DNA from 4 places in the Kribbella sp. NBC_01245 genome. Region 2 is predicted to be linked to each of the others. Evidence: riboswitches for the same ligand, from Rfam matches in the RefSeq annotation. Region 2 holds a riboswitch; each other region holds the start of a gene.
What was found. A riboswitch is a leader RNA that binds a small molecule or an ion and turns the genes downstream of it on or off. The one in region 2 is predicted to bind cobalamin.

Region 1 (7,256 bases), 2.9 Mb from region 2:
CGTGAAGGACAGGTGTTGGGTGCCTTCCGGCGCGGGTGGCACGGTCCGGACGGACGTCTGGTTCCTGGCCCGCAGTTCGATCCCGCGGTGTGACGCGGTCACCTGCAGTACGGCGGGCGCGCTGGCGCTCGGCGCGGTCCGAGCGGCGCTGAGCCGCCAACTCCACACCGCCGATTCGCCCGGGTCCAGATCGCCATCGGAGACGGCCAACGGAGTCGCGCTCACTCCTTCAGCGGTGAGCGAAAGCGCCGGCTGCACGCGGGTCAGCGTCGAGCCGCTGCGGTTGGTCACGGTCGCCGACAAGGTGGTCGACTCACCCGCCGCGAGTGGTGCCACGCTGCCGATCGTCACGCCGAGCCGAGGATCACCGGCCGCCGGCAACGTGGTCCCGATCATCTCCGGCCCGGGACCAACGCCGATCGCGGATACCCGCTTCATGAACGCCTCGTGGGACAACCCGGCTTCGACGCCACGCCACATCTTCTGCGCGAGTACGCCGAAGGTCGGTTCGACGAGACCGTGTACGTCCAGCTCGTCGTAGTCGGCATTCACGAGGTCGTTCCAGACCGCCGACATCGCGCCACGCAACAACGGCTCGTCGGGGCTGACGGTCTGGCCGCCGGCGAATACGTGCGGCTGCCAGTTGTCGAACAGCCAGCGGCCGTCCAGTCCGCGACCGTGGTAGTAGTTCGCGAACGGCACGATGTAGAGCAGCGCGTCGTTCGTGTTGATCAGCGGATAGCCGTCGGCCACGGCCGCCTTCGGGCCGTACCAGCCGTTGTTCCACGAGTTGATCGTCACGTCGCGGTCGTAGCCGTCGGCGCTACCCGCCATCACCGAGAAGCTGCCCCACGCCGACGCGGTCTTGCCGAGACCACGAACGTGCGCGGTGATGTCGTTGAAGTAGTTGCGGTACTCCGGCTCGTACTCGCGGGGGTACTCGTCAGCGCCGACGTGTACCGCCGGCCCTTTGAACCAAGGCGTGAACTCGTCGAAGACCTCTTTCATAAACTGCGTCGTGGCCGGCTTGGTGAGATCGAGGTGGTCGGAGTTGCCGCCGTTCAGCCCGAGCGACGGGTCGAACTTGATGAACGCGCGCGCGTGCGCCGGCGCATCGATCTCCGGCACGATCGTCACGTGGTGATCCGCCGCCACCGACTCCAGCCGGTTCCAGTCGCTGCGGGTGAAGGCGCCATCCGCGGCGGCAAGGCCCTTGAACCGCGGATTGTCCGACGCCAGCCGGAACGCAGACTGCGCCTTCGACCAGTCGCCACCCGGCGCGGTGATCTCGTTGTCGTTCAGGTGGATCTGGAAGGTGTTGAGCTTGAACCAGCTCATGTAGCGCACGTAATCGCGGATGTACTTCTGGTCGAACCACCGGCGCCCGACGTCGAGCATGAACCCGCGCACGGCGTAGTTCGGCCAGTCGACCGCACTACCGACCGGCACCGACGCCTCGCCCGGGCTCTCCCGCACCAGCATCTGGAGCAGACTGCGTGTCGCCCAAAAGGCGCCGGTCGACGTACGACTGGTGATCCTCACGCCGTACGTCGTATCGAGTCGGTATCCCTCCTTCTTGGCGACGGGGGTGGGCCCGACCTCGGCCGTGGGGTCGACGCGGAGGGCGATATCGCGTCGTCCGGGGTTCGCGTCGATGGCGATCGGCGCGGTCCAGCCGGTGATCTCCCGCAGGTCGTCGCGGAGTTGCTCGGCCACGCCGCGCAGCGCCACCGCGTCAGCCGGGCGAACGGTCACCCGCACGTCGGCTCGGAGGATCAGCCGGCCGGTGCCGCCCGTCCATTGCTGCAAGGCGGGCACGACCGGCGGCGCCGCATTCGGGGGAGCCGCCGTGGCGGCCGGCGGAGGAGCCGCGAGACCACCGGCCGCTAGCAGGACTGCGATGAACAGACGGGCGGGACGATTCATCAAGGCTCCTTTAGTAAACAGCGAATGCCTGAAGCTGATCATTAGAGCTCACAACGCGCAGTTTCGCGCTTTCGTGGAGTGTTGAGCACGACGTCCCCGAGGTCAAGGCCTCAAGTGCGGGTCCGCTAGAGTTCGGGGGTCATCGACGGCCATGCAGGAACCCGGTGCGAGTCCGGGACGGTCCCGCCACTGTGACCCCGAACCTGGGGGAGTCAGGAACTGCCGCCGTCGGATCAGCCCACCCGGGGCGCGGACACCCCGAGGAAGGACGCCGGCCATGCCTTCGGTCACCCCTGAGCTTCTGCTGCTTTCCACCGCGGATACCGATCTGCTCGCGGCGTCCCAGGCGGGAGTGGGCTGGCGTGTTGCCAACCCGGCCCGCGTGGAGCTTGACTCGCTGTCCACCCTGCTTGACGGCATCGAGGTCGTAGTGGTCCGCCTTTTGGGCGGTCGCCGCGCCTGGGAGGAGGGCCTCGATGCCGTCATCTCCTCGGGTATTCCCACCGTCGTACTGAGCGGTGAGGCCGCTCCCGACGCCGAGCTGATGTCGATGTCGACCGTGCCTGCCGGTGCGGTGACCGAGGCGCTCGCCTACTTGCGCGAAGGCGGTTCGGCCAACCTGGCGAACCTCGCCGCGTTCTTGCGCGACACGTTGCTGCTCACCGGTGACACGTTCGAGCCGCCGCAGACGCTGCCGACGTACGGCGTGCGCGAGGGGCGTTCATTGGTCAGCGACGGGCGTCCCGTGATCGGCGTCGTGTACTACCGTGCCCACGAGATCAGCGGCAACACCGCCTTCGTGGACGCCCTGGCCGACGCGATCGAGGCCGCCGGTGCGCAGGCGCTGCCGATCTACTGCGGCACCTTGCGCGGGCTCGACCCGTCCTCCGATGAGAACGCCGAGCTGTTCGGTCTGCTGAGCCGTTGCGACACCCTGGTCACCACCTTGCTCGCCGCGGGCGGAACGGTCGCGGCCGACGCGAGCGCGGGTGGCGCCGACGACGCGTGGGACGCGGGTGCGCTGGCCTCGCTGGACATCCCGTTGATCCAGGGCCTCGCGCTGACCTCGACGCGCGAGGTGTGGGAGGCGAGCGACGCGGCGATCACTCCGCTGGACGCCGCCACGCAGGTCGCGATTCCGGAGTTCGACGGCCGCCTGATCAGCATCCCGTTCTCCTTCAAGGCGTACGACTCCGAGGGTGTCGCGTCGTACGCGCCGGACCTGGAGCGATGCGCGCGCCTCGCCGGGATCGCCGTCGCGCAGGCGCGGCTGCGGCACGTCGAGCCGAAGGACAAGAAGCTCGCGCTCGTGCTCTCGTCGTACCCGACCAAGCACGCCCGGATCGGCAACGCGGTCGGCCTCGACACGCCTGCCAGCGCCGTCGTACTGCTGGGGCAGTTGCAGGAAGCCGGGTATGACCTCGGCAATCTGGATCTCGCGTCGTTGCAGGGGAGTGATGGCGCGGACGGGCTGATCCACCGGCTGATCGCGGCGGGTGGGCATGACGTCGATTGGCTGACCGACGAGCAGCTCGCGAACGCGGTCGCGAAGGTGCCGCTTTCGACGTACGCGAAGTGGTTCGGTGCGGTGCCTTTGTCGTTGCGGGAGGCAATGACCGAGGCGTGGGGTGAGGCGCCGGGTGAGTTGTACGTCGATAACTCCGGGACGGAGCCGGCGATTGCCCTTGCGGCGTTGAGGTTTGGCAACGTCGTCCTGATGATCCAGCCGCCCAGGGGGTTCGGGGAGAATCCGGTCGCGATCTACCACGATCCGGAGATGGCGCCTTCGCATCACTACCTGGCGGCTTATCGCTGGCTCGAGAATTCGCCTTCTGACGGTGGTTTTGGCGCGCATGCGGTCGTGCATCTCGGCAAGCACGGAACGCTGGAATGGCTGCCAGGCAAGGGAATTGGCATGGCGGCGGACTGCGCGCCGGACGCCGTACTGGGAAATCTGCCGCTGGTCTACCCGTTCATCGTGAACGACCCGGGTGAGGGTACGCAGGCCAAGCGCCGCGGGCACGCCGTCATCGTCGACCACCTGGTACCGCCGATGGCGCGCGCCGAGACGTACGGCGATATGGCGAAGCTGGAGTACCTGCTGGACGAATACGCGACCGTGCAGGCGCTCGACCCGGACAAGGTGCCGACGTTGCGCGCCCAGATCTGGACGCTGATCCAGGCCGCGCAACTGCATCACGACCTGCACACCGAGGCGAAGCCCGGGGACGACGAGTTCGACGAGTTCGTGTTGCACCTGGACGGGTATCTGTGCGAGATCAAGGACGTCCAGATTCGCGACGGGCTGCACATCCTCGGTGGTGGGCCGGAGGGCGAGGCGCGGGTCAATCTGGTCTTGGCGATTTTGCGCGCGAACCAGATGTGGGGTGGGCGTTCGGGCGCCGTCCGGGGTCTGCGTGCGGCGCTGGGCGACACTTTTGGCGTGGACGAGGCGGCGTTGCTGGCGAACCCGGGCCTTCGCGTGGAGTCGCTGGAAGCCCTTGCTGCGTTGACGGATCTGCCCGCGGTCTCGGCGGCGGATGGCGTTGATCTGCTGGAGTCTGTCGCGCGGAAACTGGTCGTGGCGATGGAGACGTTGAGCTGGTCTGCGGACAAGGTGCCGGTGGTTGTTGCCGAGGTCATCGGTTTGCAGTCCGAAGGGGTCGAGGCCTCGCTGCGGTTCGCCGCGGAGGAGGTCGTGCCGCGGTTGGCTCGCACTGGGGACGAGCTGACGAACGTACTGCGTGCCTTGTCTGGGCGCTTTGTCGAGGCCGGTCCGTCCGGTTCGCCGACGCGTGGTCTGGTGAACGTGTTGCCGACCGGGCGGAACTTCTACGCCGTTGATCCGAAGGCCATTCCGAGCCGGAACGCGTGGGACGTCGGTGTCGCGCTGGCCGATTCGCTGCTCAACCGGCACAAGGCTGAGACGGGCTCGTGGCCGCGGTCCGTGGGCTTGACCATCTGGGGTACGTCGGCCATGCGGACGCAGGGTGATGACCTTGCCGAGGTGCTTTGGCTGCTCGGCTGCCGCCCGGTTTGGGACGAGGCTTCCCGTCGGGTGAGCGGGTTTGAGGTCGTTGGTTTGGAAGAGCTCGGGCGGCCGCGGGTGGACGTGACGATCCGCATCTCCGGGTTCTTCCGGGACGCTTTCCCGCATGTCGTTTCCCTTTTGGACGAAGCCGTTCGGACGGTCGCCGCACTCGATGAAGGTGCCGACGACAACTACCTGAAGGCACACGTCGACGCGGATGTTGCTGATGGCAACGAGTTGCGAGCGGCAACGGCTCGGGTGTTCGGGTCCAAGCCGGGGTCGTACGGCGCTGGGCTGTTGCCGTTGGTGGACGCGCGAAACTGGCGTACGGATGCCGAATTGGCCGAGGTGTACGCCGTCTGGGGTGGGTACGCGTACGGCAAGGACCTCGACGGTGCCGAGGCGCGTCCGTCGATGGAGCGGGCGTATGCGCGGATCCAGGTGGCGGCCAAGAACGCCGACACCCGCGAGCACGACATCATGGACTCGGACGACTACTTCCAGTACCACGGCGGCATGGTCGCGATGGTGCGTCACCTCACCGGTTCCAACCCGAAGGCGTACATCGGCGACTCGGCCGTGCCGTCTGCCGTTAAGACGCGGACGCTGGAGGAGGAGACGAAGCGGGTCTTCCGGGCGCGAGTGGTGAACCCGCGCTGGATGTCGGCGATGCAGCGCCACGGCTACAAGGGTGCCTTCGAGATGGCCGCAACGGTCGACTACCTCTTCGGGTACGACGCGACCGCGGGCGTGGTGGACGACTGGATGTACGAAACCCTCACCACCGAGTACGTCGCCAACGAGGAAATGGCCGAGTTCTTCCGCAAGTCCAACCCCTGGGCCCGCCACGGCATCGCCGAACGCCTCCTCGAAGCCGCCCAACGAGGCCTCTGGTCCGACCCCACCCCCGAAGCCCTCGCCACCCTCCGCACCGCCCTCCTGGAAACCGAAGGCGACCTAGAAGACCGTTAAAGTGCCGCGCGTGCCTCTCGTTGAACGCGCTGCCGGCCTGCTGGGGCTCGACGCGTCGGATGCTGTCGAGCTGGCGGGGTCCGCATCAGGTGCGGGCGTCTATCGCGTGCGCTTCGAAGGCGGCGACGCCGTACTCAAGGTGACCGACGCGGGCGAGGGACAACTGGACGCTAGGCGCGAACTCGCCTTCTACCAGTCTCTCGCCAACAAGGTTCCTGTCATCACGCCGACGTTGTTGCGTTATGCCGACGGCGCCGAGCACACGGCATTGCTGCTGTCGGCCCATTCGCCTCCGGTACCGGCGGCTGAGTGGGATCGGGAGGCGTGGCTGGAGATTGCCAGGCAACTGGCCGAGTTGCACTCGATGGCGGTGCCCAGCGGGGATCCCTGGATCCAGGGGCGACCTGATGCTCCGTCTATGGGCCTGGCTGAGGCGTATTGGTCTGCGACGGAGGCGGCCGGCTGCCTTCTGGAGCCCGACGCTCTTGCTGAAGCTGTCCGTGCCATGCCGGACAGCTTCATCCATGGCGACTGCCACGTCGGCAACCTCCTGCGGGACGGCGATCGGATCGTGTGGGCCGACTGGCAGGTGGCGAAAGTCGGTAGTCCGGCAGGCGATCTGGCGCTTCTGTGGTCTCGCGGGGGCGTCGACGGTGCTGACCTGCCGTACGACGCGATGCTGCGTGAGTACGCCACCCGCCGCGGCCTGGAGTTGGCGCCCCTACGCCGTGCGGTGATCGCGGCCGAGCTCGCCCTTCTCCTCTTCGCCTGGCCCCATTTTGCCGCCTACCGCACCGAGTCCGACCGCACCCACTTGACCCACCGCCTTCTCGACCTCACCGCCAGTTGGCAGGCGTCCGACCGCTAGGCCGCGTGCTTGGTCAGCCAGGGCAGTACGGCGTTGGCCAGTTGGTCGGCATCCTCGACGTGGGCGAAGTGGCTGGCGCCTTCTAGGAGGACGTAGTCGGCGCCGGGGATTGTGTCGACCAGGGCGTGGGCCCATTCGACGGGGACCGGGTCCAGCTCTGAATGGACGAGCAGCGCGGGGCATTGGATGGCGGCGAATTTCCGCATTGGGTCGAGTGCGCCGAGCGATCCGATCATGCGTTCGGGCGCGGCTTGCACGTTGGCCGCGGTGATCTCGGTGAACCCGAGGGTGACCGTCTCGATGGTGGCGCGGTCGCGGAAGAACGGGGCGAACGTGTTGAGCTGATGGCGCTCCAGGGTTTCCGGGTCACGCGCTTGGAACAGCGGCGACTCCTCGATGGTCTTCCTGGCCGCGTTGTCAGCAGGCGTACGGCGGGAGGCCATCTCCTGCTGGAACGCC
Region 2 (7,256 bases):
CGATGACTCGCGGCAGTCTGCTGTTCACCACCACGTCGGTCATGACCAGAGATCCGTTGCCCGCAAGGGTGTTGAGCACGTCCGGCAGGGGGATCTCGTAGTCGCCGAGCGTCAACGAGTAGGCCGCCACCCCCAAGGTCAACGCCCACGCGATCACCCCGACGAGCACGCTGACCGCGTCGACTCGCGCCGAGATGGGCCCGGATCGCAATACCAGCAGCCGGTTCACAGTTCGGCCAGCTTCGGCGGCGGACCAGCGCGATGAAGAGGGGTGCGCCGACGAGGGCTGTCACGATGCCGACCTGGAGCTCGTCCGGGCGTACGACCAAGCGGCCGATGACGTCGGCGAGCAGCAGTACGGTCGGTGCGAGCACCATCGACCAGGGCAGGATCCACCGGTAGTCCGAGCCGACGATGGCGCGGGCCATATGCGGAACCACCAAGCCCACAAAGCCGATCGGCCCGGCGATGGCGGTCGCCGTACCGGCCAGGAGCATCACCGCGAGGGCCGCGACCAGGCGGATCAGGTTGACCTTGGTGCCGAGGGTGGTGGCGAGTTCGTCGCCGAGCGCGATCTGGTTCAGCGAGCTCGCGAGGGCCAGCGCCAGCGCCGTACCGGCCAGGATGAAGATCCACGCCTGACTGATCACCGGCATATCCGCACGGCCCAGTGAACCGACCACCCAGAAGCGGAATTCGTTCAGCGTGGAGATGTCCAGCAGGGTGATCGCGGAGGTGACCGAGCCGAGGAAGGCCGAGATCGCCGCCCCGGCCAGCGCGAGCTTGACCGGTGTCGCGCCACCGCGGCCGGCCGAGCCGACGAGGTAGACGACCACGGTCGCGACCAGGGCACCGGCCATCGCGAACCATACGTAGCCGCCGAGGCTGTGGATGCCGAGCAGCCCGATCGCGACGACGACCGCCAGGGCCGCGCCGGAGTTGACGCCGAGAATGCCCGGGCCGGCCAGCGGATTGCGCGTCACGCCCTGGATCACCGCGCCCGCGAGGCCGAGGCCGATCCCCGCGAGCAGGCCCGCGATCGTGCGCGGGAAACGGAGGTACCGGATGACGCGGTCGGTGTCGGAGCCGGTGAACTTGCGCGCCGCGGCGTACACGTCGTCCGGTCCGAGGAAGCGATCGCCGACCATCACCGAGATGACAACGACGCCGGCGAGCACGGCCAACGCGGCCAGGAGACCAACCGCGCGGTTCACTTGACCAGGTCGGGATGGATGATCTTGGCGATCAGCTCGGTCGTATGCGCACCCCGCACACCGGCCGAGTGATGCGCGAACAGGAACGGCTTGACCCGCTTGTTCTTGACGGCCTTGAGGTTGGCCAGCGCCGGGTTGCTCATCAGCGCGGCGATCTTCGCGGCACTGTCCGCCTCGGTCATCCCCGCATCGCAGCAGTCGCTCACCAGCACGTAATCGGGATTGCGCTTGATGAACTCCTCCATGCTGATCTTCACGTTCCGCTTGGAGGTCAGATCGGCGAAGGCGTTCACCCCACCGGCCTGCCGGATCAGCACCGTGCCGAAGTCGGGACCGCCCGACACCGTCACGCCGCCCTCGAGGTTCGCGCGCAGAATGGCGACTGTCGGCCTTTTGGCGGCGGCGACCTTCTTCTCGACGGCCGCGATCCGGGTCTTCTGGTCCGCGATCACTTTTTCGGCCTGGCCGGAGACGCCGAAGATCTTGCCGAGATCGCGCAGATCGGCGTACACGTTCTCCATCGAGACCGTCTTCGGGTCGATCGCCTCATCACCGAGGCCGTCCGCGGTCGGGCAGAGCGGGCTGAAGATCCACGTCTTCACGCCGAGCTCGCCCAGGCCCTTGCGACTACCGAAGCTGGAGTCGCTGCCCGCGCTGCTGAACACGTCGTTGAACCCGGACAGTACGAAGTCGGGATTCGTGCTGAGCAGCTCCTCGCGACTCGGCAGGTTCTTGTAGTACTTGCGGCTCTTCTGGGCTTCGGCGTACTCGGGCAGCACGACCGCGTCCAAGTACGCCGTACCGACGAGGCGGTCGGAGATGCCCAGCGCGTGCGCCATCTCAATGGCCGGCTGGTACGCCGCGAAGACGCGCTCGGGCGGGCCGTCGACGGTCACATCGAGCCCGCAGTTCTTGACCGTGATCGCGCCGGTTTTTGGTTTGCCACCTGCCTCCGCGGCACCACCGCAAGCGGCGACCAGGCTGAGCATGGTCGCGAACAGGACAGGTTTCAGCAACGCACCAACGGCCATGGGACCGCTCCTCCAGCACCTCGTGGACGGGTCTGACGCGTCGTAGCCGGTCTCCTGGCTGACGGGATACCGCGTTCATCGACAGGCCTTCCCAGCTGCCTTACGCAACCAGTGACCCCCTGCTGGCAGGGTTGTCGACGAACTTCCCGATCACAGTGGCGAGGGCCGCGCCGGTATCGCACCGGCTTCCCGAGCACCACGACGGCGCCACCGTAGCCCATCCCCCGGCCGTGGACTAAATGTCTATTGCTAGACTTATCGTATGGCTGAGCAGATGTACGTCGATCCGCGATCCGGGCGGGGTTACCCGCTGGAGGTCGCGCGCTGGCGCGGGGACGACGGCGCGCCCCTGATGGTGTCCGCGATGCCGGGCATCAGCCGGGAGCAGGTGCTGTCCGAGGTCCGGTCGTTGTGGCGGTATCGCGCGGCACTGCCCGAAGTGGTTGGCGCGGCGGTGAGCATGGGCGAGGGGTGTACGCCGCTGGTCTCGCAGCGGTGGGGCTCGGGCGAGGTGCGGTTCAAGCTGGAGTGGTTCAGTTCGACGGGCAGTTTCAAGGACCGCGGGACCAGCGTGATGATGTCGTACCTCGCCGGGCAAGGTATTACCGAAGTGATCGAGGACAGCTCTGGAAATGGCGGCTCCTCGGTCTCGGCGTATGCCGCTCGCGCGGGGATCCGGGCCCGCATCCTCGCGCCTGAGGGCACGTCCCCGGCGAAGGTGTTGCAGAGCCGGGCGTACGGCGCTGAGGTCTCGTTGGTGCCGGGTGATCGCGAGGCGACGTCGGCGCGCGCCCTGGTGGAGTCGGCTCACACGTACTACGCCAGTCACAACTGGCATCCGTTCTTCCTCCAGGGGACGAAGACGCTCGCCTACGAACTCTGGGAGGACCTCGGCTTCCGCGCACCGGATGCCGTCGTCACCGTGGCAGGCGCCGGCAGCATCGTCCTCGGGCTCGACCTGGGCTTCTCCGAATTGCTCGCGGCGGGCCAAATCTCTCGCCTGCCAAGGCTTCTCGTCGCACAACCCGAGGCTTGTGCGCCCATCGTCGGGGCGTTTGCCGACCGTCCGGTGTCGTTCGCGCCAACGATCGCGGAAGGTACGGCGATCCAGAAGCCGATCCGTCTGCCCGAGGTGCTCGCGGCCATCCGGCGTTCGGGTGGCGATATGGCGGCGATTCCCGAGGCAGACATCGTTGACGCCGTACGACGCTTGGCCGCGGTCGGGCTGTACGCCGAACCGACGAGCGCCACCGCGGCGGCCGCGATCGACGTCTTCCGCGCTCGCGGCGAGATCCGCCCTGACGAGACGACGGTTGTGGTGCTGACCGGATCGGGGCTCAAGGCAACAACGCGGATGGGCGAGGTGTTCGATGCCTTCGTTGACTGAGGATGAGTTGTTGCTGCGCGAGGCGGAGACGATTGTCGTTGCCTTGGGCAAGATGTTCCCCGGCTTGTGCGAGGTGGTGTTGCACGACCTGCGCCGACCGGACAACGCGATCCGGGTGATCGAGAACAACCTGTCCGGCCGGGCCGTCGGCGCTCCCGCGACCGAGCTCGGTCTGGCGCGGATCGAGGATCCGGATTACCCGAGCGTCATCCAGAACTATCCGAACACCTTCCCGGACGGACGCCCTGCCAAGAGCACGTCGATCGGACTGAAGAACAGCAAGGGCGCGTACGTCGCGGCGATCTGCCTCAACCTGGACGTATCCCTCTTCTCAACGATCACCCGCGCCCTTGGCAACCTGATCCAGACCGACGCGCCGGCTCAGCCGGAGAACCTCCGCGCCCGGACCACCGATTCACTGCGTGCCCTCGTTGAGGAATTCGCCGTCTCTCGCGGCCGCGGGCCTCGTGACCTGGAAGTTGCCGATCGCAAGGAGTTGCTGCGATCCCTTAAGGAACAGGGCTTTCTCGAGGTCAAGCATTCCGTTCCCGCGTTGACCGAGATCCTCGGCATCTCCCGCGCGACCATCTACAACTACGTGAGGTGACCATGTCCCCCGCACCCGCCCGGACGCCGTACCTACGGCTGGACCGGCCACGCGTCGTCCGCAATATCCGGTGGCTGCGCGATCACCTCGCGTCTCTCGGCGTACCGCTTCGACCGCATCTCAAGACGGCCAAATCGGTCGAGGTGGCGCGGCTGCTCTTCGATGGTGGTTCCGGGCCGATCACGGTGTCCACGCTTGCCGAGGCGGAGGCCTTCGCGGCGGCGGGGTTCACCGAAATCCTTTACGCGGTGGGGATTGCGCCGGCCAAGCTGCCGGATGTCGTCGCGATGCATCGTCGCGGGATCGACCTCGTCGTCTTGCTGGACAGCGTGGCCCAGGCCGAGGCGGTCGCCGCCGCATCGGTCGAGTCCGGCGTACGCATCCCGGCCTTGATCGAGATCAACTGCGACAACCATCGCGGCGGCGTCGAGCCGGAATCTGCCGAGCTAGTCGCCATCGGCCGCGCGCTGACCGGCGTATCCGGCGAGGTGCGTGGGGTGTTGACGCATGCTGGGGAGTCGTACTTCTGCTATTCCGAGGCCGAGCTGGTGAAGGCCGCAGAGAACGAGCGAGCGGTCGCGGTGCGTGCCGCGGAAACCCTTCGCGGTAAGGGGTTTGAGGTGCCGGTCGTGAGTGTCGGATCGACGCCGACGGCGCACTTCGCCCGCGACCTGACCGGGGTCACGGAGGTCCGCGCCGGCAACTTCGTCTTCTTCGACCTGGTGATGGCCGGTATCGGCGTCTGCGGCACCGACGACCTCGCGCTCAGCGTCGTCACCACCGTGATCGGGCATCGGCCGGACCGCGGCTGGATCCTCACCGACGCCGGCTGGATGGCGACCTCCCGCGACCGCGGCACCGCCCGGCAAGCCGTGGACCAGGGGTACGGGCTGGTCTGCACGGAGGATGGCGAGGTCATCCCGGACCTGCTGATGACCGATGCCAGCCAGGAACACGGCATTCTCTCGCTTCGAGAAGGCAGTCCGCGGCAACTGCCGTCGCTGCCGGTCGGTACGCGGTTGCGGATCCTGCCGAACCACGCGTGTGCGACCGCCGCCCAGCACGCGTCGTACCAGGTATCCACCGGCGAGACCTGGCCGCGGATCACCGGTTGGTGAGCCAGTTTGCGTGTCAGTTCGCGTGTCTGCTCGTGTCTCAGTTCGTGTAGAGGCCGGCCATGGCGAGGGCGAAGGCGGTCATGTCGTTCTTCTCGGCCTGGCCCGCGGGTAGGCGGGTCATCTTGACGATTCGGTCGTCGCCGACGCGCATGGTGACGGTCAGCGTCTTGAGGTCGATGAGCGCCTCGTCGCCGAGCGGGATCGACTCGGCGTTCGGGGACTTGCGGGCGGTGTCCATCACGCGGGCGGCTTCGGGCGTTAGGGCCTCGGAGGTCCAGAGCACGGCCGTCGACGTCAGCCAACCGCAGATCACGTCGCCGGTCGCGGTCTCGCCATCACGGCGGATGGACGCGGGCGCGCTGAGCACTGCCGCCGCCTTGTCCGTACCGCGCTCGCACTCCGGCCGGACGACCAGCGGCTCCGGTGCGGGTAGACCCGGCATGCTCTGGACCGCGGCAAGCGCGAGTGCGGCGTACTTCTCGATCGTGGCGGCTGGCCCGCTGACCTTGACCAAGCGACCTTCCTCGAGCAGCACCACGAAGCGACTGGTCCCGAATCCCCCGTCCGCCGCGACCACGTCCTTGGCGATCTCGCCGGAACCACGGGTCGCGTTGTACGTCGAACGGGCGGACGCGAGGTCAGTCGGCTTCGCGGGCTGGACGGACCGGCCGATGCGCAGGTTGCCGCCGGGAGTGCCGGTACCGAGTTGCAGCTCGCACACGTCGTACGTCGGAAGCCCGAGCTCGGCCGGGATGGGCTTCGGCTGGATCGCCACCGACGGAACGCCCAGCGTCTGCCGGACCAACGTCTGGTCGATCCGCACGCACAACGTGTCCGCGACCTTCGCCGTCGGCGCACTCGGCGTCTCGCTGGGCGTATCGGTCGGCGTCGGCGTCGGTGTCGTGCTCGAGGGTGTGGTGGACGGCCCGACCTCGTTCACCGTCTCGCAACCCACCAGCGGAACGACCAGGGCCAACGCGGCAACAGCGAAACGGATACGCATGACCACCGACTGTAGGCCATCGAGTTTGTGAGGACGTACCATCCTCCGGTGACCGACGAGCTCTCGAACCGCCTTGCCGCCCTCACCCACCATCTCGAAACCGAGTTCGGCCAGGCCGTGCTCATCGAGCGACCGGATAACGGCGGCGTCCGGATCGGCGACGCGGCCGAGGCCGGTATCCCGATCACCTGGAACGACCACGGCCCGGGAACGCCCTTGCTCCACGTCGATATCGGCCGCCACCGCGTCCCCTTGCAACGAACCGCGGCCTCCATCGACTACCTCGAGCAGATCGCCCGCGCCGCCATCACCGGCCAGATCACCGAATCCCGCGCCCCCGGCCGAACCACCCTCACCATCACCCTGCCCGACGGCACCACCACCACCGAACACACCTACCGCCTCTCCTTCACCCGCACCCCCACCCACACCCACCCGCCCTACACCCCCGCCCCCTAACAACGCCCTGGCGCCAACCCGCACACCAAACCCACATTTTGTGGAAAACCCTCCCGCGAAGTGCCTCGTTGCGTTTGCACACGCGCGACACAAGCAGGCACCTCGCGGAGGTGTTATCCACAAATCCGCCCGCGGGCTTGGGAATTGGGGATGCACCGCGTACGACGCACGAAGCACGGCCTCCGCGGCGGTGGGCAAAGGTAGAACGGCGAACCGGCGCGAGGTGCAGCGAAAGCCGTGGCCAGCGGCCTTCCTTCTGCCGCGAGTGGTCACATCTGGTCCACTCGCGAGTGGACGCGTCATAACGGGACCACTAGTCCGAAAATGACTGAGCCGCCCCGGCGTGTCTGGAGACTTCATTTGTTGGAAGGATGAAGTCCATGTCACGTCCGTCGTCGTATTCGCCCGAGATCCGTGAGCGCGCTGTTCGGATGGTT
Region 3 (7,256 bases), 3.4 Mb from region 2:
TGAGGTCACGGCGGACCAGGTTTTCACTGACGGAGATGGCCTGTGCTGTCACCTCGTCGATGCGGTGGTCGAGGATCGCCGCGTGGATCGTCGCCGCGCCCAAGCGGCGTAACGCCAGCCAGCGCCGTTGTCCGGCGACGATCTCGAACCGGTCCCCCTCCGATGCCGGTGACACGATGATCGGCTCCAACTGGCCCTGGACGCGAATATTCTCGACGAGTTCGTCCAGGCCTTTCTCGACATCGCGGGTGCGTGCTTGTTGTGGACTCAGAACCAGCTGATCAAGGCGAAGCTGGCGCACTTCTTTGAAGACGGCCATATCTTTTCCCTCCCGGAATCCACCGGAAGTGTCTCCGCGCTGAAGCGGCCGCGCAAGGCGCCGGACAAGGGCCCGGCGTGTACGCTCCGCACTCGCCAAATGCCGTTTCGGCGCGGCCCGGCGGACGGCTTGGCGGGCGTGCGCAGGGTGGCACGAGGATCCAGTCCGGGCAACCATTTACCGCGTGGCGCGCCGCCTACGTGCAGAATTCACGGCGCAGCCGCGTCGGCAGCCGTCGATCTCAGCCGCTCAGGCTGACCACAGTCCGTCACCAACGGTCGAACGGGCACCAGAACAAGTCCCATGGTTTGCATCTAGCTGCAAAGGTCAGTCGTTTGAAACCGCGCATAGCAGATGGGCATACTCGAACGGGTGATCGACACGCGGGGGTTTGACTTCGACGTTGCGGGCGAGGCATGATTCGAACATACGTTCGACGCGGGGTGAGGAGAAGTGGGATGCCGGAGCCATTTGACTGGGAGATTCTGCACCAGCAGTCGGCTATGGCGATGGTGCGAGGGCAGTTGGGGTTCAGCTGGTTGGTGTTGTCGGGCAGGTTGGCCGAGTTGACTGATGAGCAGTACTTCTGGCGGCCGAGTGACGAGGCGTTGACGATTGTGCGGCGGCACTATCCGGGGCGGTTCCGGCTGCATGGGAGTGGCGAGTGGGCGGCGCAGTGGCCGGCTGAGCCGGATCATCGCGGGCCGCGGACGATCGCGTGGTTGATCGCGCATTTGACCGAGACGTTCTTCGAGCGCTGGGAGTGGACGTTCGGCGAGAGCAGGCAGAGCCGGACCGACATCACCTTGCATGGCAACGCGCGGGACGCCGTCGCGTGGCTGACGCATTGGGTCGACGCGTGGCAGGAGTCGATCGCCGAGTTACCTGAGGAGGAGGTGATGACGATCGGGCTGAGCCAGGCCACCGGGCTGGATGCGGCGGCGCCGTTCGGGCATGTGGTGCTGCACCTCAATCGGGAGTTGATCCACCACGGTTCCGAGATCATGACGCTGCAGGATCTGCACGCCCTGGCGGCTTGATCTGGTACCGCGACACGCGAGGAGGATGTGCGGGGCGAAAGTGTTGAGGCGGGATAGCATCACAACCACTGGTGGTCCTGGGCGATCTATACCACAAGGTGTAGGGGTTCAGGGGTAAGAGGGAATCCGGTGTGAAACCGGAACTGCCCCGCAGCGGTGAACGGGAACGAAAGTCGTCAACAGCACTGGAAGCACTTGGTCCGGGAAGCGACGGCCGGTAGGAGCGCCTGGTATCAGGCATGCCCGTGAGTCCGAAGACCTGCCATCAGCGCGCGTACCGCCGGTACGTGCTGTCCGAGGCCTCGTGGGTGGGCTGCGCGGACGTGATGTGCAGCCGCGTCGCCATGGGCGCTGCCGTCTCGTCGTGTGCTCTCCGTCCCGCAGGCTCCGGGCCGCCAAGGCTCGCGAGGAGAGAGAGCTTGTGACCACCACTTCGGCCTCCCGAAGCACCGCAACAACTCAGGACCTGACCGTCGTACGGCGTGATGGGCGGAGCGCCGCGTTCGACGCGGGCAAGATCGGCGTCGCGCTGTCGAAGGCCTTCCTGGCCGTCGAAGGCGCGGACGCGGGTGCCAGCCATCGCGTTCGCGACCTGGTCGCCACCCTTACCGGGCAGGTGGTCGAGGCGCTGGGCAAGCGCGCTGCCGGCCGCCCGAGCGTTCAGGTCGAGGAGATCCAGGACCAGGTCGAGCTCGCGCTGATGCGCGCGGGTGAGCATCAGGTCGCCCGGGCTTACGTGCTGTACCGCGAGGAGCGCGCCAAGGCCCGCGTACCCGCCGACGCCGGTGAGCTCGACACGGCCGCGCCGATCGTCATCACGGTGCGCGCGATCGACGGCAGTACGGCGCCGCTGGATCTCGACCGGCTGCGCGTCATCATCGCCGAGGCGGCCGCCGGGCTCGACTCGGTCGACCCCGAGCTGATCCTGAACGAGACGCTCGGTTCCTGCTACAACGGCATCGCCCTGCACGAGGTCGAGCAGGCGCTGGTGATGGCGGCGCGGTCGTTCGTCGAGACCGAGCCGGAGTACAGCTTCGCCGCCTCGCGACTACTGCTCGACCAGATCCGCCGGGAGACGCTCGGCCGGGTCCACGGTGAACCCCGGCAGGCGAGTCAGGCCGAGATGGCCACGGCGTACGTCGAGTATTTCCCGAAGTACGTCGATGCCGGGATCGAGGCGGGGCTGCTCGATCCGGAGTTGGCGACGTTCGACCTGGGCCGGCTGGCCGAGGCGATCCGGCCCGAGCGCGATCTGCAGTTCGCGTTCCTCGGTCTGCAGACCTTGTACGACCGGTATCTGCTGCACATCGACAAGGTCCGGTTCGAGCTGCCGCAGGCGTTCTTCCTGCGCGTGGCGATGGGGATGGCGTTGCGCGAGGACGATCGCGAGGCGCGAGCGATCGAGTTCTACGAACTGCTCAGCTCGTTCCGGTTCATGTCCTCGACGCCGACGCTGTTCAACTCCGGCACCACCCGGCCGCAGCTGTCGTCGTGCTTCCTGACCACCGTGGACGACGACCTCTCGTCGATCTTCTCCAGCATCCGCAACAACGCGTTGCTCGCGAAGTACTCGGGCGGTCTGGGCAACGACTGGACGCCGGTGCGCGGGATCGGCGCCAAGATCAAAGGTACGAACGGCGAGTCCCAGGGCGTCGTACCGTTCCTGAAGATCGCCAACGACACGGCCGTCGCGGTGAACCAGTGCTTCGCTCCGGAAACTCTCGTCTACGCCGGGGCCGGCAGCATCGCGATCCGCGATATCAAGGTGGGCGATCTGGTGCTCGGTGCGAGCGGTCGCTATCGCGAGGTCACCAAGACCTTCACGTACGACCAGGACGACCCGATGGTCGAGGTTGACGCGAAGCACTCTATCGAGCCGCTCACGGTCACCGCAGGTCACCCTCTCTACGCGATTCAAGGCGTACCGCTGGAGCAGAGCAACGAGCGCACTTTCGAGTGGCTCGCGAAGGGGAAGGTCCAGGCAGCCTGGGTCGAGGCCGGCATGCTCAGCAGGGGTGACTACCTCGGGCAGGTCGTCCCGAAGGAGATCATTCCGGTCCACGATCTGACGGAAGACGATGCGCGCCTGTACGGCATCCTTCTCGGTGACGGCCACCTGTCGAAGAACGGCAGCCAATGGGGGGTATCGGGCAACCCACAGTGCGACACGCACCTGTCGTTCGTACGCGACTACCTCACCGCTCGCGATATCCACTTCTGGGAGAATGGGCGCGGTCACACCTACGTGCAGGTCCACTGGGCGGCCGGACGTGGCGCCAGAAGAGACCTGCGAACGGGACGTATCGTCGGACCAGGCGAGGCGACACTTCCGTTTGTCAGCGAGGACATCTACGACGAACAAGGCTCGAAGCACATTGCACGGCGGTTCGCTCATCTACCGCCCGCACAGACCCATGCGCTCATCCGCGGCCTCCTGGAAACGGACGGCGGGGTATCGCGTGGCGCCGAGATCTACTTCACGACTACTTCGCGAAAGCTCGCCTCCGACCTGCGCTACCAGCTGCTTCGGCTCGGGATTCCCATCGCGGGCCAATACCGCAAGCGGGACAATCCGCACGTCGGTCGACGGTCCGACGGATCTCACGCTACCTTCTCGAAGCCCGTACACGTCTTCGATCTCCGAATTCCCGCCGTACCGGGAATCGCCGAGCTCGTGGGCGTCACGCCGATCCGGAAGTTCAACTGGATCGCACACGAAGGCATGGTCTTCTCCCGGGTGCGCGAGGTCCGGACTACACCGACGGTGCCAGTCGTGCACGACCTTGAGGTCGACGTGGATGAGTCCTATATGACCAGTGCCGGTTTGGCCCACAACGGCGGTAAACGCAAGGGCGCGGTCTGCGCTTACCTGGAGACCTGGCACATCGACATCGGCGAATTCCTCGACCTGCGGAAGAACACGGGCGACGAGCGACGGCGTACGCACGATATGAACACGGCGAACTGGGTGCCCGACCTCTTTATCCAGCGCGTCGAGGCCGACCAGCAGTGGACGCTCTTCTCCCCCGACGAGACGCCGGACTTGCACGATCTGTTCGGTACGGCGTTCGCCGAGCGCTACGCGGAGTACGAGGCGGCCGCCGACCGCGGTGAGATCCGGGTATTCCGCAAGGTGCGCGCGCTCGAGCTGTGGCGGCGGATGCTGACCGTGTTGTTCGAGACGGGCCATCCGTGGATCACCTTCAAGGACCCGTCGAACCTGCGTTCCCCGCAGCAGCACGACGGCGTGGTGCACTCGTCCAACCTGTGCACCGAGATCACGCTGAACACCAGCATCGACGAGACGGCCGTCTGCAACCTCGGCTCGGTCAACCTGGTCGCACACCTCACCGCCACCGGTCTCGACGCGGAGCTGGTCCGCGACACCGTCAAGACCGCAGTGCGGATGCTCGACAACGTCATCGACGTGAACTTCTACACCACGCCCGAGTCGGAGCGCGCCAACCAGCGGCACCGCCCGGTCGGCCTTGGCCTGATGGGTTTCACGGACGCGCTCTTCCAGCTCCGCATCCCCTACCAGTCGGATGCAGCGGTCGAGTTCGCCGACAGCTCGATGGAGCAGATCAGCTATTACGCGATCGAGGCGTCCACCGAGCTGGCCGTCGAGCGCGGCAGCTACAGCAGCTACGACGGCTCGCTGTGGAGCCAGGGCATTCTGCCGATCGACTCGCTCGAGTTGTTGCGCACGGCAAGGAACGGCGATCTGCGCGTCGACACCGGCAAGACGCTGGACTGGGATGCCCTGCGTCAGAAGGTACGACGTGACGGGATGCGCAACTCCGACTTGCTGGCAATCGCGCCGACCGCGACGATCTCCAACATCTGCGGGGTGAGCCAGTCGATCGAGCCGATCTACCGCAACCTGTTCGTCAAGTCGAACATGTCGGGCGAGTTCACCGTGGCCAACCCCTACCTGGTGAAGGACCTGAAGGCCCGCGGGCTGTGGGACCAGGTGATGGTGTCCGACCTGAAGTACCACGACGGCGTGCTCGCGCAGATCGAGCGCATCCCGGCCGACCTGCGCGAGCTCTACGCGACGGCGTTCGAGATCGACCCGATGTGGCTCGTCAAGGCCGGATCCCGCCGGCAGAAGTGGATCGACCAGTCCCAGTCGCTGAACCTCTACATGTCGGCGCCGTCCGGCAAGGCGCTCGACGAGTTGTACCGATCGGCGTGGCGCTACGGCCTGAAAACGACGTACTACCTGCGTTCGTTGTCCGCCACCCACGTCGAGAAGTCGACACTCCAGGGCACCGACGGCCGCCTCAACGCCGTACCCGTGACACCTCCACCTGCCGAGATCTGCTCCATCGAGAACCCTGACTGCGAGGCCTGCCAATGAGTGTCACCGGATTGGGCGAGATCGTCCTCGGCGCGGGCCGGGTCGAGGTCAGCGACAAGGCGATGATCAACTCCCGCGCCGACGTCAACCAACTGCTGCCGCTGAAATACCAGTGGGCGTGGGACAAATACCTTGCCGGATGCAACAACCACTGGATGCCGACCGAGGTGTCCATGCAGGCCGATATCGCCTTGTGGAAAAGCGAGCACGGCTTGACCGATGACGAGCGGCTGATGCTCAAGCGCAACCTCGGCTTCTTCGCCACCGCCGAATCCCTGGTGGCGAACAACATCGTGCTCGCCGTCTACCGGCAGCTGACGAATCCCGAGTGCCGGCAGTACCTTTTGCGGCAGGCGTTCGAGGAGGCCGTGCACACGCACACCTTCCAATACATCTGTACGTCGCTGGGCCTCGACGAGGGCGAGCTGTTCAACATGTATCGCGAGGTGCCGTCGATCTCGGACAAGGACGCCTGGGCGTTGAAGTACACCCAGCACCTGGAGGATCCGGACTTCCGCACCGGTACGCCGGAGGCCGACACGGACTTCCTGCGGGACCTGATCGCGTTCTACGTGGTCTTCGAGGGGATGTGGTTCTACACCGGGTTCGCGCAGATCCTGTCGCTCGGCCGGCGCAACAAGATGGTCGGGATCGCCGAGCAGTACCAGTACATCCTGCGCGACGAGTCGATCCACCTGAACTTCGGCATCGACTGCATCAACCAGATCAAACTGGAGAACCCGCACCTGTGGACGAGCGAGTTCCAGGCCGAGGTGCGGCAGATGCTCACGGAGGCGTGTGAGCTCGAGGTCGCGTACGGCCGCGCCACCATGCCCAACGGCATGCTCGGGCTGACGGCCGACCTGTGCGAGCAGTACATGCACTTCATCACCGACCGGCGGGCAGAGCAGATCGGGATCGCGCCGATCTTCGGCGAGACCCGCAACCCGTTCGGCTGGATGTCGGAGGTAATGGACCTCAAGAAGGAGAAGAACTTCTTCGAGACCCGCGTCATCGAGTACCAGACCGGCTCCGGCCTTAGCTGGGACTAACCGCCCATACGGATTGCGGGACCACAACGGTCCCGCAGTCCGCTCAGCGCGTTATCCAGGATTGCCCGCGTGGGTGAGGGTCTCCCAGGCGTAGAAGTAGTTCGCGCCCGCCGGCCGCTTCGACTCCGTGTAGCGCAGGGTCGTCGGCATCGACATGCCGAGGCGGTTGTGGAAGTGGTTGTACGCCACCTCGGTCACCGCGCCCAACCCCTTCTTCACGGTGCCACCGCACAAGTTCGACGGCGTCGGCGTACCGGTCTCCAGCCGGGCGTGGAAGTAGAAGCCGTCGCTCAGCCGCTCCCGCGCCTCGGCGTACAGGTCGACGCCTTGGTGCCAGGCCGTTTCAGCGACATGCGTCGCGGCCGTCAGACCCCAGCCGGTATGGCCGAAATCGCGACAGGTCTCCTGCGAAAGCCCGTCGGAGAAGGTGGATTGGCCCTGCCAGTAGTCGATGATCTCGGCCCGGGTGTCCTTGGACGGAC
Region 4 (7,256 bases), 880 kb from region 2:
CCCGTGCCACTGGGTGTACGACACGTAGTCCCCGGGCGCACGCGCGGCGAAAACCTGGATGCCCGGCGGCACCAACTCGGCCGCACTCGTCACTTCACGCGAGATACCCGGGCTGCCGGTCAGCACCACCCGGTCGAAACGCGCGCCACGCAACAGCGCCTGTCCCACCACCGTCGTACCGTAGCTATGCCCGATCACGGTAGTACTTGCCTCGGGCAACAACTCGGTGTCGAGGCCGGCCTGGAACCGGCGGAACCCGGAGATCGCGTCCCAGGCGTCCTGCTTGCTGGCGGCTTCGAGTACGCCGTCGGGCGAGTCGTAGTCCATCCACAGCACGGCCGCCGTGCCCGGTCCGGCCTCGACCTTGAGCGTGTGCGCCCGGTCGGCCTGGGAGCGCAACGTCTCGAGGTCGTTGCCCATACCCGGCACCAGTACGGCGACCTGGCGGGCATTGTCGAGATCGCCGAGCACCTCGACCGCGCAGCCGTCGCGGGTGGGGTCGACCGAGAGGAACTGGCGGTACTGCTCGACAACGACGCGCTTGCCGGTGGCAGGGTCGACGCCCAGCGAGCGAGTCGGGGTGAGCATCTCGTTGAGCGTTGCAAGGCGCTTGCGCTCGTCCTTGCTGGGTTTCGGCAGGGCGGTGAGGCGGTTCCGCTCGGCGTCGATGCGGAGGCGGTTCGCGTAGTACCGCAACTCGACTGGTACGCCGTCCAGGCTGCCGACGTGGTCGGGATAACGCTCGGCGAGTTCACGGGCGTCGCCCGGCGCGAGGGATGCGAAGTAGGCGCGCGCCTCCCAGACCGCCACCTCGGGAGCGACATTGCGAGCGCGGAACTGCAACCGCTCGAGTCGTTCCTCCGACTCCGTCATCAGCACTCCCCCGTGGCCCGGTCAACACAGCGAGCGCCAGTCTGACAGCCCACCGCTACGGCCGGAAGTCCCTAACGGAAACGGGTCAGAGGCGGAGGGACCAGGTGCCGCGGCGGGCGGTGAGGCGGACGCGGGTGAGCGGGCGGATGTCGAGGCGGCGCAGGCCGGACGACGGGCCGGCAATCGCGCGGAGGGCGAGGGCGGCGACCACGGTGGGATGCACGACGGCCACGACCGTACGGCGAATCGCGGTGTCGGGTTCGGCCGCGAGATCGTCGAGCCAACTGCCGGCCCGGGCGATCAGGTCGTCGGCCGATTCGCCGCCTGGTGGCGCGGCCTCCGGCGAGGCGATCCAGCTCTGGATACCGGGTTCGCTGGTGAGCAGGTCCTCGAAGCGGCGACCGGCCCAGTCGCCGTACTCCCGATCGCGCAACCGCGGCGAGATCCGCGCCCGCAGTCCGAACTCCTCGGCCGTCCGTTGCGCGGCCACCTCGGGCGACACCCACGCCTCGGCCTCCGCGTCGAACCCGTTGCCCTTGGCAATGACCTGGCCGATGGCGCGGAGGCCGGCCGGATCAGGCTCACCATCGCCGCCCAGCACCATCCCCCGGAGGCCGGGAGTCAGTGCGTGGGCGACGAGCGTGAGCTTGATCAGGCGACACCACCCGTGGCGGCCGGTACGACCGTGCCGACCGGCTTGAGCCGGCGGTCGGCGAGTCCCGCGAAGGCGAATCCGAGCAACAGCCAGAGCACGGTTTGGGTGCCGAGCGCGGACAGCCGGAACTGCCAGAGCAGGGTCGCCGGGAAGGTGCCGGGGACCTCGTTGACGGCCGGGAGGATCAAGTACGCGGCGATGACCGTGACCGCGAACGCCGCCGTCCCGAAGGCAAGACGTACCCAGGCCGGGGGTTCGGTGAACCGGGCCTCGGCCCAGCGCGCGGCGGCGACGCCGGCCCAGACCGCGAGCAGTCCGATTACCAGGAGCAGCAAGTACGAGATGGTGCGCTTGGTGATCGTCTCGGGATCACCGACGGCCGGCGGATTGGCCGGGTATTTCAGGAACGGCACCAGCACGATGCCGATGAAGCCCGCGGCGGCGAGCCCGAGGGCGGCGTACGAGTCGCTGGTGGTGCGAAGGCGTCGTCGCAGCAGCGTGAAGGCGACCGCGAAGATGCCGCCGAGCGCGACGCCGTACAGGCTGGTCGCGAGGAACAACCCGGCCCGCTGGCCGTTGCGGCTGACCAGAGGTTCTTCCTCTGCCTCAGTAGCGGCGGGATCGTCAGAATGCGTGTGCGTGGGCGCGCCGGCCTCTTCGATGGCGATCGCGGCGTCGATGTGCGGTTCGCCCATCACGTACGCGAAGGTTCCGGCCAGCAGGCCGGCGAAAAGTCCCGCGATCAGTCCACGCACCAGCAGGGAGCTGAAGGTGCGCATGATCGTCGGCTCTAGTGGCAGGGGACGCCGAGCAGGTGGCGGCCGTCGTGCATCAGCTCGTGCATGAGCATGCCGGACCGGGACAACGCACCCTGGTCGAACGTGACCAGGTAGGCGAGCACCAGCAGCAGGCCAAGGGTGAGCATGGCGATCGGGAGCGAGATCGCCGGAGCGGCGACGGCGCGGGCAGGCGTGGGAACAGTCATCGGTGAACCTCCTGGGGAAATGCGCGTCCCCATTGAAAGGCTGCGATGCCTGAGCGTCCTGACTTCCGAGCGGCTGCTCGATTACAGTGGCGCGGCCGTACCGGTCTTGCACCGGTTTCCCTCATGACATCGCAGATGGCTCTCGAACCGTAGGTCCCCACCCCCACCCGGGTCAACGCGTGATGCATCACGCCCTGCCGGCTCAGGCGGCCAGACCGCTCAAAAGGTGAGGCGGTGGTGCCGAAGCGCATCTACGCTGGGGCGATGCCGTCCACGCAGCACTTGCTCGCGTTCGCCCTCACCGCTCTGATCATCATCGTGGTGCCGGGTCCGAGTGTCCTGTTCATCGTCGGCCGAGCCCTCGCCGCCGGTCGTCGCGAGGCGCTGCTCACGATGGCCGGCAACGCCATCGGTGCGGGCGTCATGCTCGCCGCCGTGGCCGTCGGCCTTGGCACGCTCATCGCCGCCAGCTCCGTCGCACTGCTGGTCGTGAAGCTCGCCGGCGCGGCGTACTTGGTCTATCTCGGCGTGCAGGCCTTTCGCCAACGGCGTTCGCTGGTAGCGGCTCTGACCAGCGGAAACACCACCACGCGTGCACGCCAGGCTATGTGGCAGGGCTTTCTGGTGGGGGTCACTAACGCGAAGACCGCCGTGTTCTTCGCGGCCGTACTTCCGCAGTTTGTGGACCGCTCTGCCGGGCACGCGGGTCTGCAGATCCTGCTGTTCGGTCTGACCTTTGTACTGATCGCCTTGGTCAGCGACAGCGTGTGGGCGCTAGTGGCCGGTACTGCCCGCCAGTGGTTCGCCCGATCCCCCAAGCGACTTGAACTGGTCGGCGGTACCGGCGGCCTGATGATCATCGGGCTCGGCGCCGGCATCGCGGTCAGCGCCTCCAAGGACTAGGTACGCCGTGCCGTCCAGACGCCTAGTAGGGCGATTAGGGCGGGGAGACCGAACGCCGTGAGGTAGGCGGTCATCGGTGAGTGGGGCTCGATTGCGGCGAAGAGCGAACCACCGATGGCCAGTACGGTCGCAGTGGCGAGAGAGTCGCTGAGCTGGAGTGCGGAGCTGTTTGCGCCCTGCTCCTCGCGTGACGAGTACTCGAGGATCAGCACGGACAGCGTTGGGAAGACCGTGCCCATGCCGAGACCGGCGAGACCCCAGCCGAGTACGCCGACCACGACCGGTACGGACGGGTTGAGCGTCAGGACGGCCGTACCGATTCCGACGACGATCGACGCCATACCGAGTTGCATGAAGGCGGAGTGCGACAGCGGCTGGTTCGGGCGCCCGCGGTACCAGGAGGCGCTGAACCACGCGAGCGCGCTCACCGTCAGCACCAGGCCCGCGAACGCCGGGGACAGCCCGCGCTCACGGGTCAGCATCAGCGGCAGGAATACCTCGGCGCCGAATCCGGCCGACGCGACCATGCCCCGCAAGGCCACGACCGACGGCAGCCCCCGGCGGATCGCGAACGTCCCGGCCGGCAGCAGCCGCGGCGCGAACACGACAACCGCGCCCAGGCCGATCGCGAGCAGGACTACCTGGGTCAGCCCGTTCTGCTGGCCGCCGTAGTGCAGGAGGCCGACGCCGATCGCGATGGCAACAGCCCAGGCGGTACGGCGATTCCAAATCGAGTCGGTCGTGGCGGCCGCGGGTGGTGCCATCTGACCGAGGCCGGGCCGCATCACCAGGGCCGCGGGGATGGCCAAGACCGGTACGGCGAGGAAGACGATGCGCCAGTTCGCGTGCTCGACGATGAGGCCCGCGATCGCCGGTCCGACCAGCGAGGGCACCACCCAGCCGGAGGCGAAGGCGGCGAAGATCCGCGGGCGGAGTTCCGGCGGGTAGAGCTGGCCCACTACGACGTACAACGCGACCGTCAGCAGGCCCGAGCCGAAGCCCTGGATGATCCGGCCCGCGACCAGCACCTCCATCGTGGGCGCGAATCCGGCGATCAGCAGGCCGGTGAGGAACCAGGCCGTGCCGTGCCAGAGCGGCCGGGCCGGACCCTTCGCGTCACTCCAGGTGCCGGACATCACCATCGCGATGACGGCCGAGGCGAGCGGGCCGCCGAAGGCCAGGGCGTACCAGGACAGGCCGTCGAGGGCGACCGCGACCGTCGGCATCGCGGTGGTGACGGCCAGGTTCTCGAAGGCGACCAGGGTGATCAGCGCGACCATACCGATGGTCAGCGAGCGGTATCGCGGGGACAGTACGCCGATCCGTTCGGCGCGCGGTTCGTTCGTCGTCAGCATGTCCCGAACCCTGGTACTTCAACACGACTTGAAGTCAAGCTCTCTATTTTTCATTCGTTCGTCGGAATCCGCCCTCCCAGCACCGCCGACCGGTGCAGGTCCGCGGCGGAAGGAGGGCGGATTCCGACGAACGAATGAAAAATAGAGGACGTCAGAGGGCGGCCGCGAGGATGAGGCCGAGCAGGGGTGGGCCGGCCTGCATCGCGGCGGCTTGCAGCATCCGGCGGTCGGTCGCGACCAGGACGACACCCGCGCCGACCATGCAGGCGCAGGCGAACAGCGCGACGCTCTCACCCTTGTCGCCGAACCAGAACAGGCCGCCGAGTGCGCCCAGTCCGAGGAACAGGTTGTAGAAGCCCTGGTTGAACGCCCAGTTGCGGACGATCTCGGCATCGGCCGCGGACGCGATCCGGAATCGCTTCCACATCTCGGGCTTGCGGAAGAGCACGCTCTCCATGGTGAAGATGACCAGGTGGAAGACGCCGGCGAGGCCGACGAAGATCTGCGCGGCAGTGTTCACGCGCTGATTGTCAACCACCCGTGCGGTAGTCGCCGGGCATACCGGCACCATGGGAATGTTGCGAGACCTTTCTTTGGGGGCTGAATGAGCGAGTTCGACACCGATACCGCGGTCACGCCGGTTGGCGACGGCACCTATACCGCCACCGTGACCGACCGCTGGAACGCCATCTCCGACCGCCCGAACGGCGGCCACCTGATGGCGATCATGCTGCGGGCCCTCGGCGCGGAGCTGCCGCAGCCGGATCCGCTCGTCACGTCGGCCTTCTTCCTCCGGCCCGCGCAGGTCGGCCCGGTGACCGTCCACACCTCGCTGACCCGGGCCGGCCGCCGGATCTCGACGGGTGAGGCGCGGTTGACCCAGGACGGCAAGGACCTCGTCCGGCTCACCGCGTCGTACCTGGATTTCGGCCAGACCTCAGGCCGTACGGCGATGCTCGAGCAAGCGCCGGACCTGCCCGCGCCGGCGGACTGCGTGAACCCGCTGGCCAAGGGCGGTGTGCCCGGGGTGACCATCGCGGACCGGTTCGAGTTCCGGTACGCCGAGGTGCCCGGGTGGTTCCTTGGTAAGCCTGGGGAATCGGGGACGAGCGAGTTCTGGGTGCGCTTCGCCGATGGGCGCGAGCCGGATGGTTTGGCGTTGGCGGCGCTGGTGGACAGCGCGGCGCCCGCCGTACTGGATTTCGGGGTGCTCAACTCGTCCACCATCGAGCTGACGGTCCATCTGCGGGCCCGACCGGCTCCTGGTTGGCTGGCCTGCCGGGTGTCGACGCGCTACCTGATCGAAGGTCTGCACGAAGAGGACTTCGAGGTGTGGGACAGCAAGGGCAGCCTTGTTGCCCAATCGCGCCAACTCGGCCTGATCACCGAGCGCTGAACCCCTTTGCATTCGTTCGTCGGAAACCGCCCTCTCAGCTCAGCGTGCCCGCACAGGCAGGCGGCGGAGGAGGGCGGTTTCCGACGAACGAATGCAAAGGGGGTGGGGATCAGCGGCGGCCGGAGCGGCTTGCGGAGGAGAAGGCGGCTGCGCCGGATGGGCGGCTCGACGTACCAGGGGTGGTCGTCGAGTACGACTTGGGCGCACTCGCCGCCTTGCCCTTGCCACCACCGGAACGGCCACCCGCGGAACGACCCGAACCGCCGGCCGAACGACCGGCGCCGGAACGACCCGCACCGGCACGCGCCGTACCGGCCTCAGCCTTGGGCGCACCACCACCGGCACCGCGGCGACGACCGCCACGGCCGCCACCACCCGAACCCGCAGCCGTACGACGTACCTCCGGAGCAGGAGTGGCGACCGGGGTGACGAAGACGCGCTCGCCCGGAGCCAGCTCGGCCAGCAGCGGATCGCCGACGCGCAGGCGGGTCACCTTGGGGGCGATCCCGGCCTTGCGGGTCAGGTCGCGCACATCGCGGACCTGGTCGTCGGTCATCAGCGTGATGACCGTGCCCTCGGCACCGGCACGGGCGGTCCGGCCCGAACGGTGCAGATAGGCCTTGTGCTCGATCGGCGGATCCGCGTGGATGACGAGGTTGATGTCGTCGACGTGGATACCGCGGGCGGCGATATCGGTGGCGACCATGGTCGACGCCGAGCCGTCCGAGAAGGCTTCCAGGTTGCGCGTACGGGCACCCTGCGACAGGTTGCCGTGCAGCTCGACCGCGGGCACGCCCGACGAGATGAGCTTCTTGGTGAGCGACTTCGCGCCGTACTTGGTGCGGGTGAAGACCAGCGTCCGGCCCGGGGCCGAGGTCAGGTCGACCAGCACCGGCAGACGGCTGTCGGACTGCACGTGCAGCACGTGGTGCGTCATCTTCGCGACCGGCGACTTGGCCGAGTCGACGCTGTGCGTGATCGGGTTGTTCATGAACCGCTTGACCAGTACGTCGACACCGGCGTCGAGGGTCGCCGAGAAGAGCAGGCGCTGACCGTTCGGCGGGGTCTTCTCCAGTAGGCGGCGAACGG

Region 1: linked by a shared signal. The riboswitch ahead of cobN (cobaltochelatase subunit CobN) and the one ahead of OG394_RS22905 (ABC transporter substrate-binding protein) in region 2 are both predicted to bind cobalamin.
Region 3: linked by a shared signal. The riboswitch ahead of OG394_RS38955 (ribonucleoside-diphosphate reductase subunit alpha) and the one ahead of OG394_RS22905 (ABC transporter substrate-binding protein) in region 2 are both predicted to bind cobalamin.
Region 4: linked by a shared signal. The riboswitch ahead of OG394_RS27210 (CbtB domain-containing protein) and the one ahead of OG394_RS22905 (ABC transporter substrate-binding protein) in region 2 are both predicted to bind cobalamin.

What each region holds. Positions count from the first base shown of each region.
Region 1 is NZ_CP108487.1:2,164,526-2,171,781, reverse strand. It holds gene OG394_RS09605 (family 20 glycosylhydrolase) at 1-1,926, opposite strand, end outside; cobalamin riboswitch at 2,038-2,168, shown strand; gene cobN (cobaltochelatase subunit CobN) at 2,204-5,929, shown strand; gene OG394_RS09595 (aminoglycoside phosphotransferase family protein) at 5,940-6,797, shown strand; gene OG394_RS09590 (alpha/beta fold hydrolase) at 6,794-7,256, opposite strand, start outside.
Region 2 is NZ_CP108487.1:5,074,773-5,082,028, forward strand. It holds gene OG394_RS22895 (FecCD family ABC transporter permease) at 1-229, opposite strand, end outside; partial or broken gene OG394_RS22900 (FecCD family ABC transporter permease) at 306-1,148, opposite strand; gene OG394_RS22905 (ABC transporter substrate-binding protein) at 1,211-2,245, opposite strand; cobalamin riboswitch at 2,273-2,461, opposite strand; gene OG394_RS22910 (pyridoxal-phosphate dependent enzyme) at 2,508-3,632, shown strand; gene OG394_RS22915 (helix-turn-helix transcriptional regulator) at 3,616-4,239, shown strand; gene OG394_RS22920 (alanine racemase) at 4,242-5,357, shown strand; gene OG394_RS22925 (hypothetical protein) at 5,395-6,360, opposite strand; gene OG394_RS22930 (hypothetical protein) at 6,409-6,819, shown strand; one part of gene OG394_RS22935 (IS3 family transposase) at 7,200-7,256, shown strand, end outside.
Region 3 is NZ_CP108487.1:8,458,867-8,466,122, reverse strand. It holds gene OG394_RS38965 (ParB/RepB/Spo0J family partition protein) at 1-319, opposite strand, end outside; gene OG394_RS38960 (DinB family protein) at 778-1,359, shown strand; cobalamin riboswitch at 1,415-1,640, shown strand; gene OG394_RS38955 (ribonucleoside-diphosphate reductase subunit alpha) at 1,781-5,722, shown strand; gene OG394_RS38950 (ribonucleotide-diphosphate reductase subunit beta) at 5,719-6,774, shown strand; gene OG394_RS38945 (alginate lyase family protein) at 6,826-7,256, opposite strand, start outside.
Region 4 is NZ_CP108487.1:5,958,318-5,965,573, reverse strand. It holds gene OG394_RS27225 (alpha/beta hydrolase) at 1-873, opposite strand, end outside; gene OG394_RS27220 (histidine phosphatase family protein) at 959-1,477, opposite strand; gene OG394_RS27215 (CbtA family protein) at 1,525-2,307, opposite strand; gene OG394_RS27210 (CbtB domain-containing protein) at 2,319-2,513, opposite strand; adenosylcobalamin (AdoCbl) riboswitch at 2,549-2,661, opposite strand; gene OG394_RS27205 (LysE family translocator) at 2,778-3,416, shown strand; gene OG394_RS27200 (MFS transporter) at 3,413-4,771, opposite strand; gene OG394_RS27195 (DUF1304 domain-containing protein) at 4,923-5,291, opposite strand; gene OG394_RS27190 (thioesterase family protein) at 5,376-6,167, shown strand; gene OG394_RS27185 (DEAD/DEAH box helicase) at 6,277-7,256, opposite strand, start outside.